Linked DNA regions of Simiduia agarivorans SA1 = DSM 21679. The protein of the gene in region 1 binds, or shares a complex with, the protein of each later gene. Links are inferred from orthologs where the notes say so. Each region holds a gene or a part of one and is shown on either strand. Other genes may lie near its edges. The genes, in order: tig and rpsG.

What was found.
Region 2: the proteins of tig (region 1) and rpsG are in contact, whole or in part, in a crystal structure (PDB 3GTY), measured with the Thermotoga maritima proteins. The link is inferred for Simiduia agarivorans SA1 = DSM 21679 from one-to-one orthologs. Residues at the interface, in WP_004081061.1 of Thermotoga maritima: Glu122, Val124, Val129, Leu130, Tyr133, Glu188, Gly259, Ile262, Tyr263, Glu266, Ser270, Glu273, Gln274, Glu277, Arg308, Gln311, Ile312, Ser315, Tyr316, Glu325, Arg329, Arg336, Leu363, Phe366, Trp367, Arg373, Leu377, Arg381, Leu384, Glu387; in WP_004081843.1 of Thermotoga maritima: Lys34, Lys52, Lys55, Glu59, Arg62, Gln63, Glu66, Asn67, Lys69, Val71, Arg95, Ala109, Lys110, Lys111, Gly112, Arg113, Pro114, Glu117, Glu121, Ile124, Ala125, Tyr127, Asn128, Asn129, Thr130, Gly131, Lys135, Asp139, Arg142, Met143.

What each region holds. Positions count from the first base shown.
Region 1 is NC_018868.3:365,167-374,787, forward strand. Bases 6,718-9,621 are described here. They hold tig (trigger factor), read left to right. Parts: upstream 6,718-7,461; coding sequence 7,462-8,781; downstream 8,782-9,621. Other genes in these bases: M5M_RS01715 (TraB/GumN family protein), read left to right, coding at 6,718-7,201; clpP (ATP-dependent Clp endopeptidase proteolytic subunit ClpP), read left to right, coding at 8,975-9,601. Also shown: M5M_RS01690 (hypothetical protein), read left to right, coding at 1-480; M5M_RS01695 (amidohydrolase), read left to right, coding at 503-1,282; fatty acid oxidation complex subunit alpha FadB, read left to right, coding at 1,512-3,662; acetyl-CoA C-acyltransferase FadA, read left to right, coding at 3,678-4,856; M5M_RS01710 (hypothetical protein), read left to right, coding at 4,857-6,278; more of M5M_RS01715, read left to right, coding at 6,305-6,717. UniProt on the Bacillus subtilis protein: Involved in protein export. Acts as a chaperone by maintaining the newly synthesized protein in an open conformation. Functions as a peptidyl-prolyl cis-trans isomerase.
Region 2 is NC_018868.3:2,019,328-2,023,453, forward strand. The notes cover bases 1,134-4,126. They hold rpsG (30S ribosomal protein S7), read right to left. Parts: upstream 2,869-4,126; coding sequence 2,398-2,868; downstream 1,134-2,397. Other genes in these bases: fusA (elongation factor G), read right to left, coding at 1,134-2,250; rpsL (30S ribosomal protein S12), read right to left, coding at 3,026-3,397; rpoC (DNA-directed RNA polymerase subunit beta'), read right to left, coding at 3,597-4,126. Outside these bases: tuf (elongation factor Tu), read right to left, coding at 1-92; more of fusA, read right to left, coding at 133-1,133.

The DNA.
Region 1 (9,621 bases):
GCGGTGGACAGTTTCATCGCCAAGGATGACGCAGGCGAAGCTGAGGATGTCGCCGGTGATGCGTGGGAGCCCTTGAGCGAATGGTCTGACAAGCTTTACGTGCAAGCGCGTGGGCTCTGGGCGGATAAGCCCGAATCCGACCCTAAATTGCAGCGTAAGCGTCAGGTATTGGCCATGAATGTCATGCGCTATGCCAGTTCTGCAACACAGCAGGCGGCGGAAATGGCGGCGCTGGCGGACGAGCCGGAGGATGCGGCCACATTGTGGCGTAAAGCTGCAGAAAATGCTGAATTGATGTTGGGTTGGCGAAAACAAACCCGTTCTAAAGCGCAATACATCAACTATTTTCAGCAGCAGGGAATTGCTGCCTGGCACCGCGCGGCCATGTACTACGACCAGCTCGAAGAGCCGGAATTGGCGGCTGAGTCGAGGTTGAAAGCCGACCAGCTGGCTAAAACTGACGTGGCATCCCGTTCATGATCGGGCCGTTGAGTGGCGCTCTATGAGAGAGCGGCTGGCAGTTGGGTTATTGCAGGCCGATCTGGTGTGGCAATCGCCGGCCGATAATTATCTGCAACTAGCCGATTTGCTGGCAGAACAGGCCCTGGGTTTGCACCTGGTGTTGTTGCCGGAGACGTTCACAACCGGGTTTACCCAATCAACCCAGGAGTTTGCCGAAGCTTTCCCGGGGCCAACCCTCCGTTGGATGCAGGCCCAGGCCGCGCTGCACAATTTCACGCTTGCCGGCAGTTACCATGTGCGTGAGGACGGTCGCTACTATAACCGCTTCGTCTGGGTACATCCCGATGGTGATTACGGTTATTACGACAAGCGCCACTTGTTTTCCATGGCCGGTGAGCATGAGGTGTTCACGCCCGGGCACGCACGCAAAATCTTCGAATGCCAAGGGTGGCGTTGTCTGCCTCAGATTTGTTACGACTTGCGGTTTCCTGTCTTCTCCCGTTCCCGGGGCGATTATGACCTGGCGATATACGTGGCCAATTGGCCGGAAGCGCGGACGGCGCAATGGCAGCGCTTGTTGCCCGCACGGGCCATTGAAAACCAGGCTTTTGTGGCCGGGGTGAACCGGGTTGGTATCGACGGCGAGGGGTATGTCTATCCCGGTGACAGCCAGATATACGATCCCTTAGGCGAGCCTATGTGTGAGAACGAGGGTGGGGTAACGCTACTGCGGGCAGAGTTATCTGCGCTGCAGTTGGCCAGGCTGCGGGATCGATTCCCCGTGCATGATGATGCCGATGAATTTACTTTACGGCTTTAATGGGTTTTCTGCTTTATTTGTGTGTCCCGCCTCTTGTTTTAATGTCATAAGCGACTGTTGATCTGCTGCTAAACTCTTGGCTGAATCTTATCCAGTGCCGCGCGAGGCTGTTATTTAAGGGGCTGGCGTCGGTGTCTGAAAGTGGTTATAGTAAATCAAACATACGTTTGAACGAATGCTCGCGAGACCATTCGTTCTACTCATTTCAGTTATCTAGCAAGAGGTTTCCATGGTCTACCAGGGCAAATCGGTATCTGTGCAAATGCTTGACGACGGTATCGCGGAGCTGTGTTTTAACGCTTCCGCCGAGTCGGTTAACAAATTTGACGTGGCTACGGTCAATGAGCTTTCAGAAGCCATCACCGCGCTGGAGCAGTGCGAGGGCCTTAAGGGTGTGATCGCGACATCGGTCAAAGGCGTGTTTATCGTGGGTGCCGACATTACCGAGTTTGGCGGTGTGTTTGGTGCCGGCGAGGATGCCGTGATTGGCCATCTGGCCAAAAATAACGAGAACAACAACCGCCTGGAAGACCTGAAGGTGCCCGTTGTGGTGGCGATCAATGGCTATGCCTTGGGTGGTGGCCTGGAGTTCTGCCTGGCGTGTGATTACCGCATTATGGCCTCCGGTGCCAAGATCGGCCTGCCGGAAACGAAATTGGGGCTGATTCCGGGGTGGGGTGGCACCGTGCGCTTGCCGCGTATTGCCGGTGTTGATACCGCCGCCGAGTGGATTGCATCCGGTAAAGAGCAGCGTGCCGATGCCGCGCTCAAAGCCGGCGTGGTGGATGCCGTGGTGGAAGCCGATCAGGTTCGCGACGCCGCGCTGCACACACTGGCGCAATGCATCAGTGGCGCATTCGACTATCAGGCCCGTCGCGCGCAGAAAACCGGCCCCATGGCACTGAACGATACCGAAGGTCTGATGGCCTTTGAAACCGCCAAAGCTTTTGTGGGCGCGCAAGCGGGAAAAAACTACCCGGCGCCGGTTACGGCGATCAAGTGCATGCAGAAAGCCATGAAGCTGGACCGTACCGGCGCACTGGCGGCTGAGGCCGCGGGCTTTGCCAAACTGGCGGCCACCACGGCGGCGCAATCCCTGGTGGGGCTGTTTTTGTCGGATCAGTTGATCGGTAAGAAAGCCAAAGGGTGGGAAAAACAGGCTGATAAGCGTATTGAGCGTGCGGCGGTATTGGGTGCAGGCATCATGGGCGGTGGTATTGCCTACCAGTCTGCGCTCAAGGGTACGCCGATTAAAATGAAGGATATCGCGCAGGCGGGTATCGACCTTGGACTATCGGAAGCCTCCAAACTGTTGACCAAACAGGTAGAGCGCGGGCGCATGAAGCCGGCTCAAATGGCAGAAGTACTGACCCGCATCGAGCCGTGTCTGGCATACGACGGTTTTGACCAGGTAGACATCGTGGTCGAGGCGGTGGTGGAAAATCCGAAAGTCAAACACGCGGTGCTGGCCGATGTGGAGACGCGCGTAGGTGAGGATGCCATTATTGCGTCAAACACTTCCACCATTTCCATTTCCTATCTGGCGCAGGCACTCAAACGCCCGGAAAATTTCTGTGGCATGCATTTTTTCAATCCGGTACACGCCATGCCGTTGGTGGAAGTGATCCGGGGTGAAAAAACCTCCGATAAAGCCGTCGCACGCACAGTGGCCTACGCCAATGCCATGGGCAAGAAAGCGGTTGTGGTGAAGGATTGCCCGGGCTTTTTGGTGAACCGGGTACTGTTTCCCTATTTTGCCGGTTTCTCCATGTTGCTGCGCGACGGTGCCGACTTCCAGCAGGTAGACAAGGTCATGCAAGCCTGGGGATGGCCCATGGGGCCGGCCTATTTACTCGATGTGGTGGGTATTGATACTGCGGCCCATTGCGAGCAGGTGATGGCGGAAGGTTTCCCCACGCGCATGGGCAAGACGTTTAAAGCGTGTACAGACATCATGTATGAAGCGAAACGCTTCGGGCAGAAAAATGCCAAAGGGTTTTACCAGTATCAGCCCGATAAAAAAGGCAAGCCGGCCAAGTTGGTGGATGACGAAACCTACGCCTTGCTTGCGCCCCATGTGGCAGAACGCAAGGATTTTTCAGAGCAGGAAATCGTTGCCCGGATGATGATTCCCATGCTGACAGAAATGGCGCGCTGCCTGGAAGAGGGTATTGTGGATTCGGCGGCCGAAGCCGATATGGCATTGATTTATGGCCTCGGTTTTCCGCCCTTCCGCGGCGGTGTTTTCCGTTGGGCCGATAGCCTCGGGTTGACAGCCGTTGTGGAAATGGCGAAGGCCTATGAAACGTTGGGCGAACTGTATCAGCCCACAGAAGGCATGCTGGCGTTAGCCGGCGCTGGCAAATCTTATTACGCGTGAGTTGGGGGCAAAGCAATGACGATTAATCCAAGAGATGCAGTGATTGTCGATTATGGACGCAGTGCCATGGGGCGATCCAAAAATGGTTGTTTCCGCAATGTGCGCGCTGATGATATTTCAGTGGCTGTTATAAAGGGGTTGCTGGCCCGCAATCCCGAATTGAATCCGGCGGAAATTGACGACGTGATCTGGGGTTGTGTGTTGCAGCGCGAGGAGCAGGGCTTCAATATCGCCCGCAATATTGTTCTGCGTGCAGGTTTGCCACACTCGGTACCGGCACAAACAGTGAATCGCTTATGCGGTTCTTCCATGAGCGCGTTGCACACAGCCACCGCTAACATTCGCGCGGGATTGGGCGATGTCTATCTGGTGGGGGGCGTCGAGCATCTGGGCCATTTACCCATGTACGAATCGGTCGACCCCAATCCGTTATTGGGTCTGTCGGTCGCAAAAGCGGCGGGCAATATGGGTATGACAGCTGAATACCTTTCGCTGCTGCATGGCATTCAGCGCGAACAGATGGATGCCTTTGGTGCTCGCTCGCACCAGTTGGCCGCCAAAGCCACCGAGCAGGGTATTTTTGCCCGGGAAATTATTCCGGTAGCCGGTCACGACAGTCGCGGATTTCCCACGCTGATCACCGCCGATGAAACCATTCGTCCGGAAACCACGGTAGAAGCACTGGCTGCACTGAAGCCCGTGTTTGATCCGAAGAACGGTACGGTAACGGCCGGCACCTCTTCGCAATTGTCCGATGGTGCTTCTGCCATGCTGGTGATGAGTGCCGAGCGCGCCCAATCCCTGGGGCTCACGCCTATCGCCCGGATAACCTCGCTGGCACTTGCCGGCGTTGATCCGAGTATCATGGGTTATGGTCCGGTACCGTCAACTGAAAAGGCGTTGAAGCTTGCCAATCTGAGCATGGACGACGTCCAGATGGTAGAGCTGAACGAGGCGTTTGCAGCGCAGGCATTGCCGGTGTTGAAAGATCTCAAGTTGATGGATGTGATGGACGAAAAGGTCAATATCTTTGGCGGTGCCATCGCCTTGGGTCATCCGTTCGGCTGTTCAGGCACGCGCATTACCGGTACTTTGTTGACCGCAATGAAACACAAGGATGCCGCCATCGGCGTGTCCACCATGTGCATCGGTTTGGGGCAGGGTATCTCTACCGTCATCGAACGCCTGAATTGATTGCTGCAGACCGGCGGTTTCTGGCCCGCCGCCGGTCTGGTAAACTCCGCCGGTTTCGAGTTTGTGGGCCTGTCCATGCATGTAATCAATTCTCTCGCTGCTGATTCCGTTGAAGCCTGCTTGTTGGAGGCTTTGGCGCGTCCCGGTGTCGGGATTTTTGAGTATCGGCTGCAGCAGGATTTTCTACCTGGCAGGCCCCCGCAGGACGTGTTGGTGGTCACATTGTCTGAGGCTTCGGTCTCACGTCTGGCGGTATTGCCTGACGATCAGGATGCCAGACAGTTTTTTGCGCTCACACGGACAATCGACGAAATTCAGGCGTGGTTGGCCGCGCGTGGTGTGGGTTGTTTTTCTATCGCCGACGCCTGGTGTCTGGGGCCGGTAATCATCGCCAAGCCCTGGGGCCGTGAAGTCTGGTTTACCGGTGTTGAGGCGAGGGGGCAGTCTGCATTCGTGGATCCTTGTGGGTCTGAAACGCCCTTGTCCTGGTTGCTCTCTTTGTTGCCCCGGTCTTTGTTGGGCGCGCGCCAGCCTGCGCTGACCTTGTTAAAAATTCTCGACCCTTTGCCCGAGCCCGTATTCGGCGATCTGTATTTCGAGATGCACGAGCAAAAGCAAGAGGTTTACGTGGTGACCCGGGTTGATGCGGCTGCCTGGCCGGGCGGGCAAGGGGGCATTCGATTTGGTTTTAACCAGCAGGTTCGCGACCAGTACGATTCGGATGACACTTTCCGGTTGGCTTACCTTGAAGCCGTTCGCGACTACGAGGCAATCAGGCGCAGAATCGATGGCCAGGTAGATGCTCTGCGGCTCAAGGATGGCGTGGGTGTGAACGAGCCAGTGGCAGCCGATCAGCAGAAGGCCTGGCTGGCGCAGCTCCCGCCTGCGTTGATGCAAGAGGAGTCAGAAGCGCGCGCGAGAATGGACGGTTTTGCTCACGTACTGCCTTTGCAAGTGGGTGATGTCGTCAAGGTACCGTGTTACACGCCGCATTCATTGATGCACGGCGTCACGACCGTAGAGTTCCAGACGCCGGTGTACGAGCGCAAAATTCTGTCATTTGCCCAAAAAGTATTAACCCAGGATCACTGGGATACCGCCGAAGCGCTGGAAAAAATCAACCTGGATACACCGGTAAATCCACCCTTGGCGTGTGTATTTCAACGCGACGGCGTGTTGTGTGAGCAGGTGGTGCGTTTTGATGATTTCAGGGTATTACGCCTGCGGCTGGACGCCGGTTGCAGTTTTCCGTTGACCGGTGATGAATATGCCCTGCTTATGATTGTTACAGGCAGTGCGCAGTTGGATGACATGATACCGAAAGAGGGCGCTGCTTACTTTTTACCGGCGGCGAGTGGCGCGCATACACTGAAAAACCGGGGGCTGTCGCCCTTGGTCGTATTGTTATCAGAGCCTGTGTGAGTGGGCCAAACCGGACGGACAACGTAATGGTGAGATGGATACTGCTTCTCCCTCTGTTGGGGTGGGTCTGGCTTGCGCAGGCAGAGCCCCTGTCCTGGCAATTAACGCGTGGTGATGCCACGGTGACATTGTTTGGCTCGGTGCATGCCGGCGCGGCTGATTTTTATCCGCTACCCACTCCCATCGAGCGGGCTTATGCGTCGTCCAGTCGTTTACTGGTGGAGCTGGATATTACCCGGCTCGATGTGTCGGCCTATAACCGACTGATTGCTGAATTGGGTTTTTTTGGTGAAAGCACCGGGGAGGAGGCTGCGCTGGCTGCGTTTCATCAAAGCCGGGGCTGGCAATCGTTCAAATCCCTGTGCCAACGAAAGCCGGCCTTGTGCGGGCCTCATCAGGAGAGAATGAAGCCTTGGTTGCTCAGCCTGCTGCTGGCCAATCGGATGGTGGCGGAGTCCCGTTTCAGCGCAGCCTTAGGCGTAGACAGCTACTTCCTCAATCGCCGTGGTCAGCGGGAGGTGGTTGAACTGGAAAGCCTTGGCCAGCAAATCAAGGTGTTTGCTGGTCTGAGTGCTGAGGACCAAGAGGTGTTGTTCAGCCAATCGGTGCAGGATTATGCTGATGGAGACGCTGCGCTGGCGCGCTTGATGAACAGCTGGGTAGCCGGTGATGCCGCCGATTTGAGCGCGCAGGCGCTGGCGCCCCTGCAGCAGAACCCGGCGGTTTTCGACGCGCTTTTTGTCGAGCGCAACCGCGCCATGGCGCGCAAGATCGGGCTGGCCAGTGAAGCGGGCGGAGCGATATTCGTGGTGGTGGGCGCCGGTCACCTGCTGGGCCAGCAGGGCTTGGTACAGCTCCTTTCCCACATGGGGTTTTCGGTTCGGCAGTTGACCGGTGAAGAGTGTGTTGAACCGGCCTGTTGACTGTGGCACAATCTGCACCCCTTGAGCGCTGCCACTGGAAGATTTATATAATATCCCCAGTAAAAACAAAGGCTTAGCGCTGATATTTGAAGCTTTTGCAGAAAACTGCGAAGCAGCCATGCGAAAGTGGTGAAATTGGTAGACACGCTGGATTTAGGTTCCAGTGCCGCAAGGCGTGAGAGTTCGAGTCTCTCCTTTCGCACCATTAATTATGATTTATCCGGATGCGGGTCATCCGCCCTGAGTTCACGAGGACAAAGATGCAGGTTTCCATCGAAACGACTTCCGGCCTTGAGCGTCGCCTGACTGTTGGCGTTCCTGCCGAGCAGATTGATACAGAAGTCAATAAGCGCTTGCAGCAGGCTGCTAAAAGCGTGCGCATTAATGGTTTCCGCAAGGGCAAGGTGCCGTTGAAGGTCGTTAAGCAGCGCTTTGGCGCCGGCGTTCGCCAGGAAGTTCTGGGCGAAGTGATGAGCCGCAGTTTCTACGAAGCTGTGCAGAAAGAATCCGTTAAGCCAGCCGGTCAGCCCGCCATTGAGCCTAAGCAAATGGAAGAGGGCAAAGATCTAGAGTTCGTGGCCACTTTCGAAGTGTACCCCGAAGTTGCATTGGCCGATTTTGCCGATCTGGAAGTGACTCGCCTGCAGGCCGAAGTGACTGATGCCGATGTGGACAAAATGATCGAAGTGCTGCAGAAGCAGCAGGCAGAGTGGGAAGACACCAAGCGCAAAACCAAAAAGGGCGAGCGCGTAAACATCGACTTTGAAGGTACCATCGACGGTGAGGCTTTCGAGGGCGGTTCTGCCAAAAACCAATTTCTGGTACTGGGCTCCGACTCAATGATCCCGGGCTTCGAAAAGGGCCTGATTGGCTGCAAGACCGGTGAAGAACACGTGCTCGACCTGACCTTCCCCGACGACTATCACGCCGAAGAATTGCGCGGTAAGGCCGTGCAGTTCAAAGTGACTGTGAACGGTACCTCAGCGCAGAAGCTGCCCGAGCTGAACGACGAATTCTTCGCCAAATACGGCGTGGAAGAGGGTGGTCTGGAAAAATTCCGCGAGGAAGTTAAGGCCAACATGGCGCGCGAGCTGAAAAATGCCCAGCAATCCAAACTGAAAACCCAGGTAATGGATGCGTTGGTTGCCAAGCACGAGCTGGATCTGCCAAAAGCCCTGGTTCAGTCTGAAATTGGTGCCTTGCGCAATCAGATGATTCAGCGTTTTGGCGGTGCCCAGAATGCGCAATTGGATTTTGCTTCCATCCTGCCAGACGACATGTTCAAAGAGCAGGCCGAGCGTCGTGTAAAGCTGGGCCTGGTAGTGGGCGAGCTGGTAAAAGCCAACGAAATCAAAGTGGATGCCGATCGCGTTCGCGGCATGGTAGAAGAGCTGGCCTCGACCTATCAGGAGCCCGAAGAAGTGATTCAGCACTACATGAGCAACCGCGACCTGCTGGCATCAGTTGAGTCGGCGGTACTGGAAGACCAGGTTGTGGACTTCCTGCTGGCCAAAGGCAAGGTGGTTGATCAGGAAAGCACCTACGATGACGTGATCAAACCGGCGGAAAAAGACGCCTGATTACGCAACGTTAATACATTTCCGAAGCCGCGACGTAAAAACTCGCGGCTTTCTTTTCTCGGCTATGCTATTGATGCTAGCGAACAAGCCGCGCTCAGGGTAAGCTGAGCCCAGAACTGCATCGCCTGTTTTGGTCAAAAAATAGTCGATAGCCACGGATTTCCGGAACTAAAAATAAGGATTTAGTATCCCAATGGCAAAAATTGATACTGCCCCCGAACTCATTACCAACAGCTTAGTGCCTATCGTGGTGGAGCAGACTGCCCGCGGTGAGCGCTCCTACGATATTTATTCACGCCTGCTGAAAGAGCGGGTGATATTCCTTGTGGGTCAGGTAGAGGACCACATGGCCAACCTGGTGGTTGCGCAATTGCTGTTTCTGGAGGCAGAAAATCCGGACAAGGATATTCATCTCTACATCAATTCTCCCGGTGGTTCAGTGACGGCGGGCATGTCGATTTACGACACCATGCAATTTATTAAGCCAGACGTAAGTACCATGTGTCTGGGGCAGGCCTGTTCCATGGGCGCTTTCCTGTTGGCCGCCGGCGCGCCGGGCAAGCGCTACTGCTTACCCAATGCCCGCACCATGATTCACCAGCCCAGCGGTGGTGCTCAGGGGCAGGCCAGCGATATTCACATCCAGGCGCAGGAAATTCTCAAGATCCGCGAGCGCCTGAATACCCTGATGGCAGCGCATACCGGGCGCAGTGTCGAGGAAATTGCCCGCGATACCGAGCGTGACAATTTCATGAGCGCTGAAGAATCCATGAAGTATGGGCTTATTGATAAGGTGCTGAGCAACCGCCCAGGCGCTTGATCCATAACCCGTTGGGGTGC
Region 2 (4,126 bases), 1.6 Mb from region 1 along the record:
GCTGCGGTCAGAGTGGTTTTACCGTGGTCAACGTGACCGATGGTGCCCACGTTTACGTGGGGCTTGTTACGTTCAAACTTAGCCTTAGCCATTTTGTTATAACCTCAAATTATAAATTTGATAGATAGTAAGTTAGTGATCGCTAGCAACCCTGCTCTTGGCAATGATTTCCTGCGCGACATTCGAGGGCGCCTCAGCGTACTGCTGGAACTCCATGGAGTAAGTAGCACGCCCCTGGGTGGCTGATCGCAGCGCCGTAGCATAACCGAACATTTCGGCCAGCGGCACCTCGGCGTTGACGATTTTGCCAGATGGACTGTCTTCCATGCCGTGGATAATGCCACGACGACGGTTAAGATCGCCCACCACATCGCCCATGTTCTCCTCCGGCGTTACCACTTCCACTTTCATCATTGGCTCAAGCAGGACTGCGCCGCCTTTTTGCGACAACTGCTTGGTGGCCATGGAAGCGGCAATTTTGAACGCCATTTCACTGGAGTCAACATCGTGGAAGGAACCGTCGAATACAGTTGCCTTCAAGCCCAGCAATGGATAGCCGCCGAGCACGCCGTTTTTGGCCTGCTCTTCGATACCCTTGCCGATTGCAGGGATGTATTCCTTCGGAATCACACCACCAACAATTTCTGAAACGAATTCCACCTTATCGGCGTTGTCGTTTTCTGCAGGTTCGAACCGGATCCAGCAGTGGCCATACTGACCACGGCCACCGGACTGGCGCACGAACTTGCCTTCAATTTCACAGGTATTTTTGATCCGCTCACGGTAGGCCACCTGCGGCTTACCGATATTGGCTTCAACCGCAAACTCGCGACGCATGCGATCGACAATAATATCCAGGTGCAACTCACCCATACCGGAGATAATGGTCTGCCCGGTTTCTTCATCGGTATGCACGCGGAAGGACGGATCCTCTTGCGCCAACTTGGACAGCGCAACACCCATTTTGTCCTGATCCGCCTTGGTTCTGGGTTCCACCGCAACCGAAATTACCGGCTCGGGGAACTCCATGCGTTCAAGTGTAATTTTCTTGTCCAGATCACACAGGGTTTCACCCGTGGTCACATCCTTCAGGCCAATCACCGCGGCGATATCGCCCGCCAGCACTTCTTTGATTTCCTGACGGTTATTAGCGTGCATCTGCACCATGCGCCCGATGCGCTCTTTTTTACCCTTGACCGAGTTGTACACCTGGTCACCACTGGACAGCTTGCCCGAGTAAACCCGGATAAAGGTCAGGTTGCCTACAAAGGGGTCTGTAGCAATCTTGAACGCCAGCGCTGAGAAAGGCGCGTCGTCATCGGCCACACGGGTATCATGGGTCTCGCCGTCTTCCAGCACCCCATCGATAGCCTTCACTTCCGTGGGCGACGGCAGGTATTCAATCACCGCGTCGAGCACGGCCTGCACGCCCTTATTCTTGAACGCAGATCCGCCCAACACCGGCACAATTTCGTTCGCCAGCGTGCGCTGGCGGATAGCGGCCTTGATCTCGGCTTCGGTTAGCTCCTCACCTTCGAGGTACTTGTTCATCAAGTCCTCGTTCGCTTCGGCAGCAGCCTCAATCAGGAATTCGCGCATTTCTTCGCACTTGACCTGCAACTCGGCCGGAATCGGCTCGTAGTTGAAGGTCATACCCTGGTCTTCTTCGTTCCACATGATGGCCTTCATTTTGACCAGGTCCACCACGCCTTTAAACGAATCTTCAGCGCCAATGGTCATCTGTAACGGCACGGGATATGCGCCCAAACGCGTTTTCAGCTGCTCGACCACGCGCATGAAGCTGGCGCCCATGCGGTCCATCTTGTTGACGAACACCATGCGTGGCACTTCGTACTTATTGGCCTGGCGCCAGACCGTCTCGGTCTGTGGCTGCACGCCCGAAGACGCACACAGCACCACTACCGCACCGTCGAGTACGCGCAGGGAACGCTCCACCTCAATGGTGAAATCCACGTGACCGGGGGTATCAATAATATTGACGCGATGCTCTTCAAACTGCGCATCCATCCCGCGCCAGAAACAAGTGGTAGCAGCAGAAGTAATAGTAATACCCCGCTCCTGTTCCTGCTCCATCCAGTCCATGGTGGCAGCACCGTCGTGCACCTCACCGATTTTGTGAGACAGACCGGTATAGAACAACACGCGCTCGGTAGTGGTGGTCTTGCCCGCATCTACGTGCGCACAAATACCAATATTGCGATAGCGAGAAATGGGCGTCTTGCGTGCCACAGTCTTATCCCCTAAGTGAGTAGCTGCTTTATTTCAAAAGACTCTTGGAAAGCGACGGGCTTCAGAAAGGGACGCTTTGCAGGAGACTTCCGCTGGGTGGGAACAACAAAAGGCAGCCGAAGCTGCCTCTTGCATAGCGCAGGGCTATTAGAAGCGGTAGTGGCTGAACGCCTTGTTCGCTTCTGCCATGCGATGAACGTCTTCGCGCTTCTTCACAGCGGCACCTTTGCCTTGTGAAGCGTCGATCAGCTCACCCGCCAGACGCTGGGGCATGGACTTCTCACCGCGGTTGCGGGAGTAATCCACCAGCCAGCGCATGGCCAGGGCAGAACGACGGGCAGGACGAACTTCTACGGGCACCTGGTAAGTGGCACCACCCACGCGGCGGGATTTAACTTCCACCAGCGGAGCGATGGCTTCCAGCGCCTCGTCAAACACTTCCAGGGGGTCGCGGTTCAGTTTGGTCTGAACGATTTCCAGCGCACCGTAAACGATACGCTCCGCGACTGACTTCTTACCACTGATCATCACGTGGTTCATGAATTTCGCCAGCGTAACATTGCCGAATTTGGGATCTGGCAATACTTCGCGCTTGGCGACGACGCGTCTTCTTGGCATTTTAAATCGCCTCTATCTTTAGGTTTCTCTAAGACTCCGCTCTTACCGCTGTTCAAATGCCCGAAAAGCCTGGGCTCTCAATCACTTCAACGGGGCAAGCGCGCTTAGCCTTACTCGGTTCAACCGAAAACGTATGTCACTAGGTGATCGACAGGGATCACTTAGGACGCTTGGCACCATACTTGGAACGACGCTGCTTACGGTCTTTCACGCCAGCAGTATCCAAGGAGCCACGCACTGTGTGGTAACGCACACCGGGCAAGTCTTTTACACGACCGCCACGGATCAGCACCACGCTGTGCTCTTGCAGGTTGTGACCTTCACCACCAATGTAAGAAGTTACTTCAAAGCCATTGGTCAGGCGCACACGGCAAACCTTACGCAAAGCTGAGTTTGGCTTCTTGGGGGTAGTGGTGTAAACGCGAGTACAAACGCCACGCTTCTGCGGGTTGGCCTGCAGGGCGGGTACGTCGCTCTTCACAACCTTACGTTTTCTCGGCTTACGAACCAACTGGTTGATCGTTGCCATGAAAATAAACTCCACTAACTTAATTTCACTGCCCGAAAGCAGTGTGTTTACAGTACGGGCAAAGCCCGTCCCACTCAGAAAAAGCGGGAGGCGCATTTTAATGACGCCCCCCGCCTCCGTCAAGGTGGAAAAACAACCATCTTGGCTATTCCCCCACCCTGCTGTTCTTGCAGGGGCCTCCGGCCCCCGCGCCCCGACCTCAGCTGGCGCTGGATTTCAGGGCTTCGGTCAACGCGGCTTCCACTTCTGCTGCGCTCACGCCACCTTCCGACACACCGGCATCGCGGTTGCGGCGACGGTCGGCGTGGTAGGCGAGACCGGTACCGGCGGGAATCAGGCGACCGACCACGACGTTCTCCTTCAGACCGCGCAGATCGTCGCGCTTGCCGGTTACGGCCGCTTCGGTCAGTACGCGCGTGGTCTCCTGGAAGGAGGCCGCGGAAATGAAGGATTCGGTGGCCAGCGAAGCCTTGGTGATACCCAGCAGCTGACGCTCAAACGTCGCCGGCTGCTTGCCTTCGGCACGCAGGCGCTCGTTCTCTTCCAGCACCTTGTGGTACTCCGCTTGCTCGCCCTTCACAAAGCTGGAATCACCCATACTGGTGATCTCCACCTTGCGCAGCATCTGCCGGCAGATGGTTTCAATGTGCTTATCGTTAATACCCACACCCTGCAGACGGTAAACGTCCTGGATCTCGTTGGTGATGTAGCGCGCCAGCGCCTCCACGC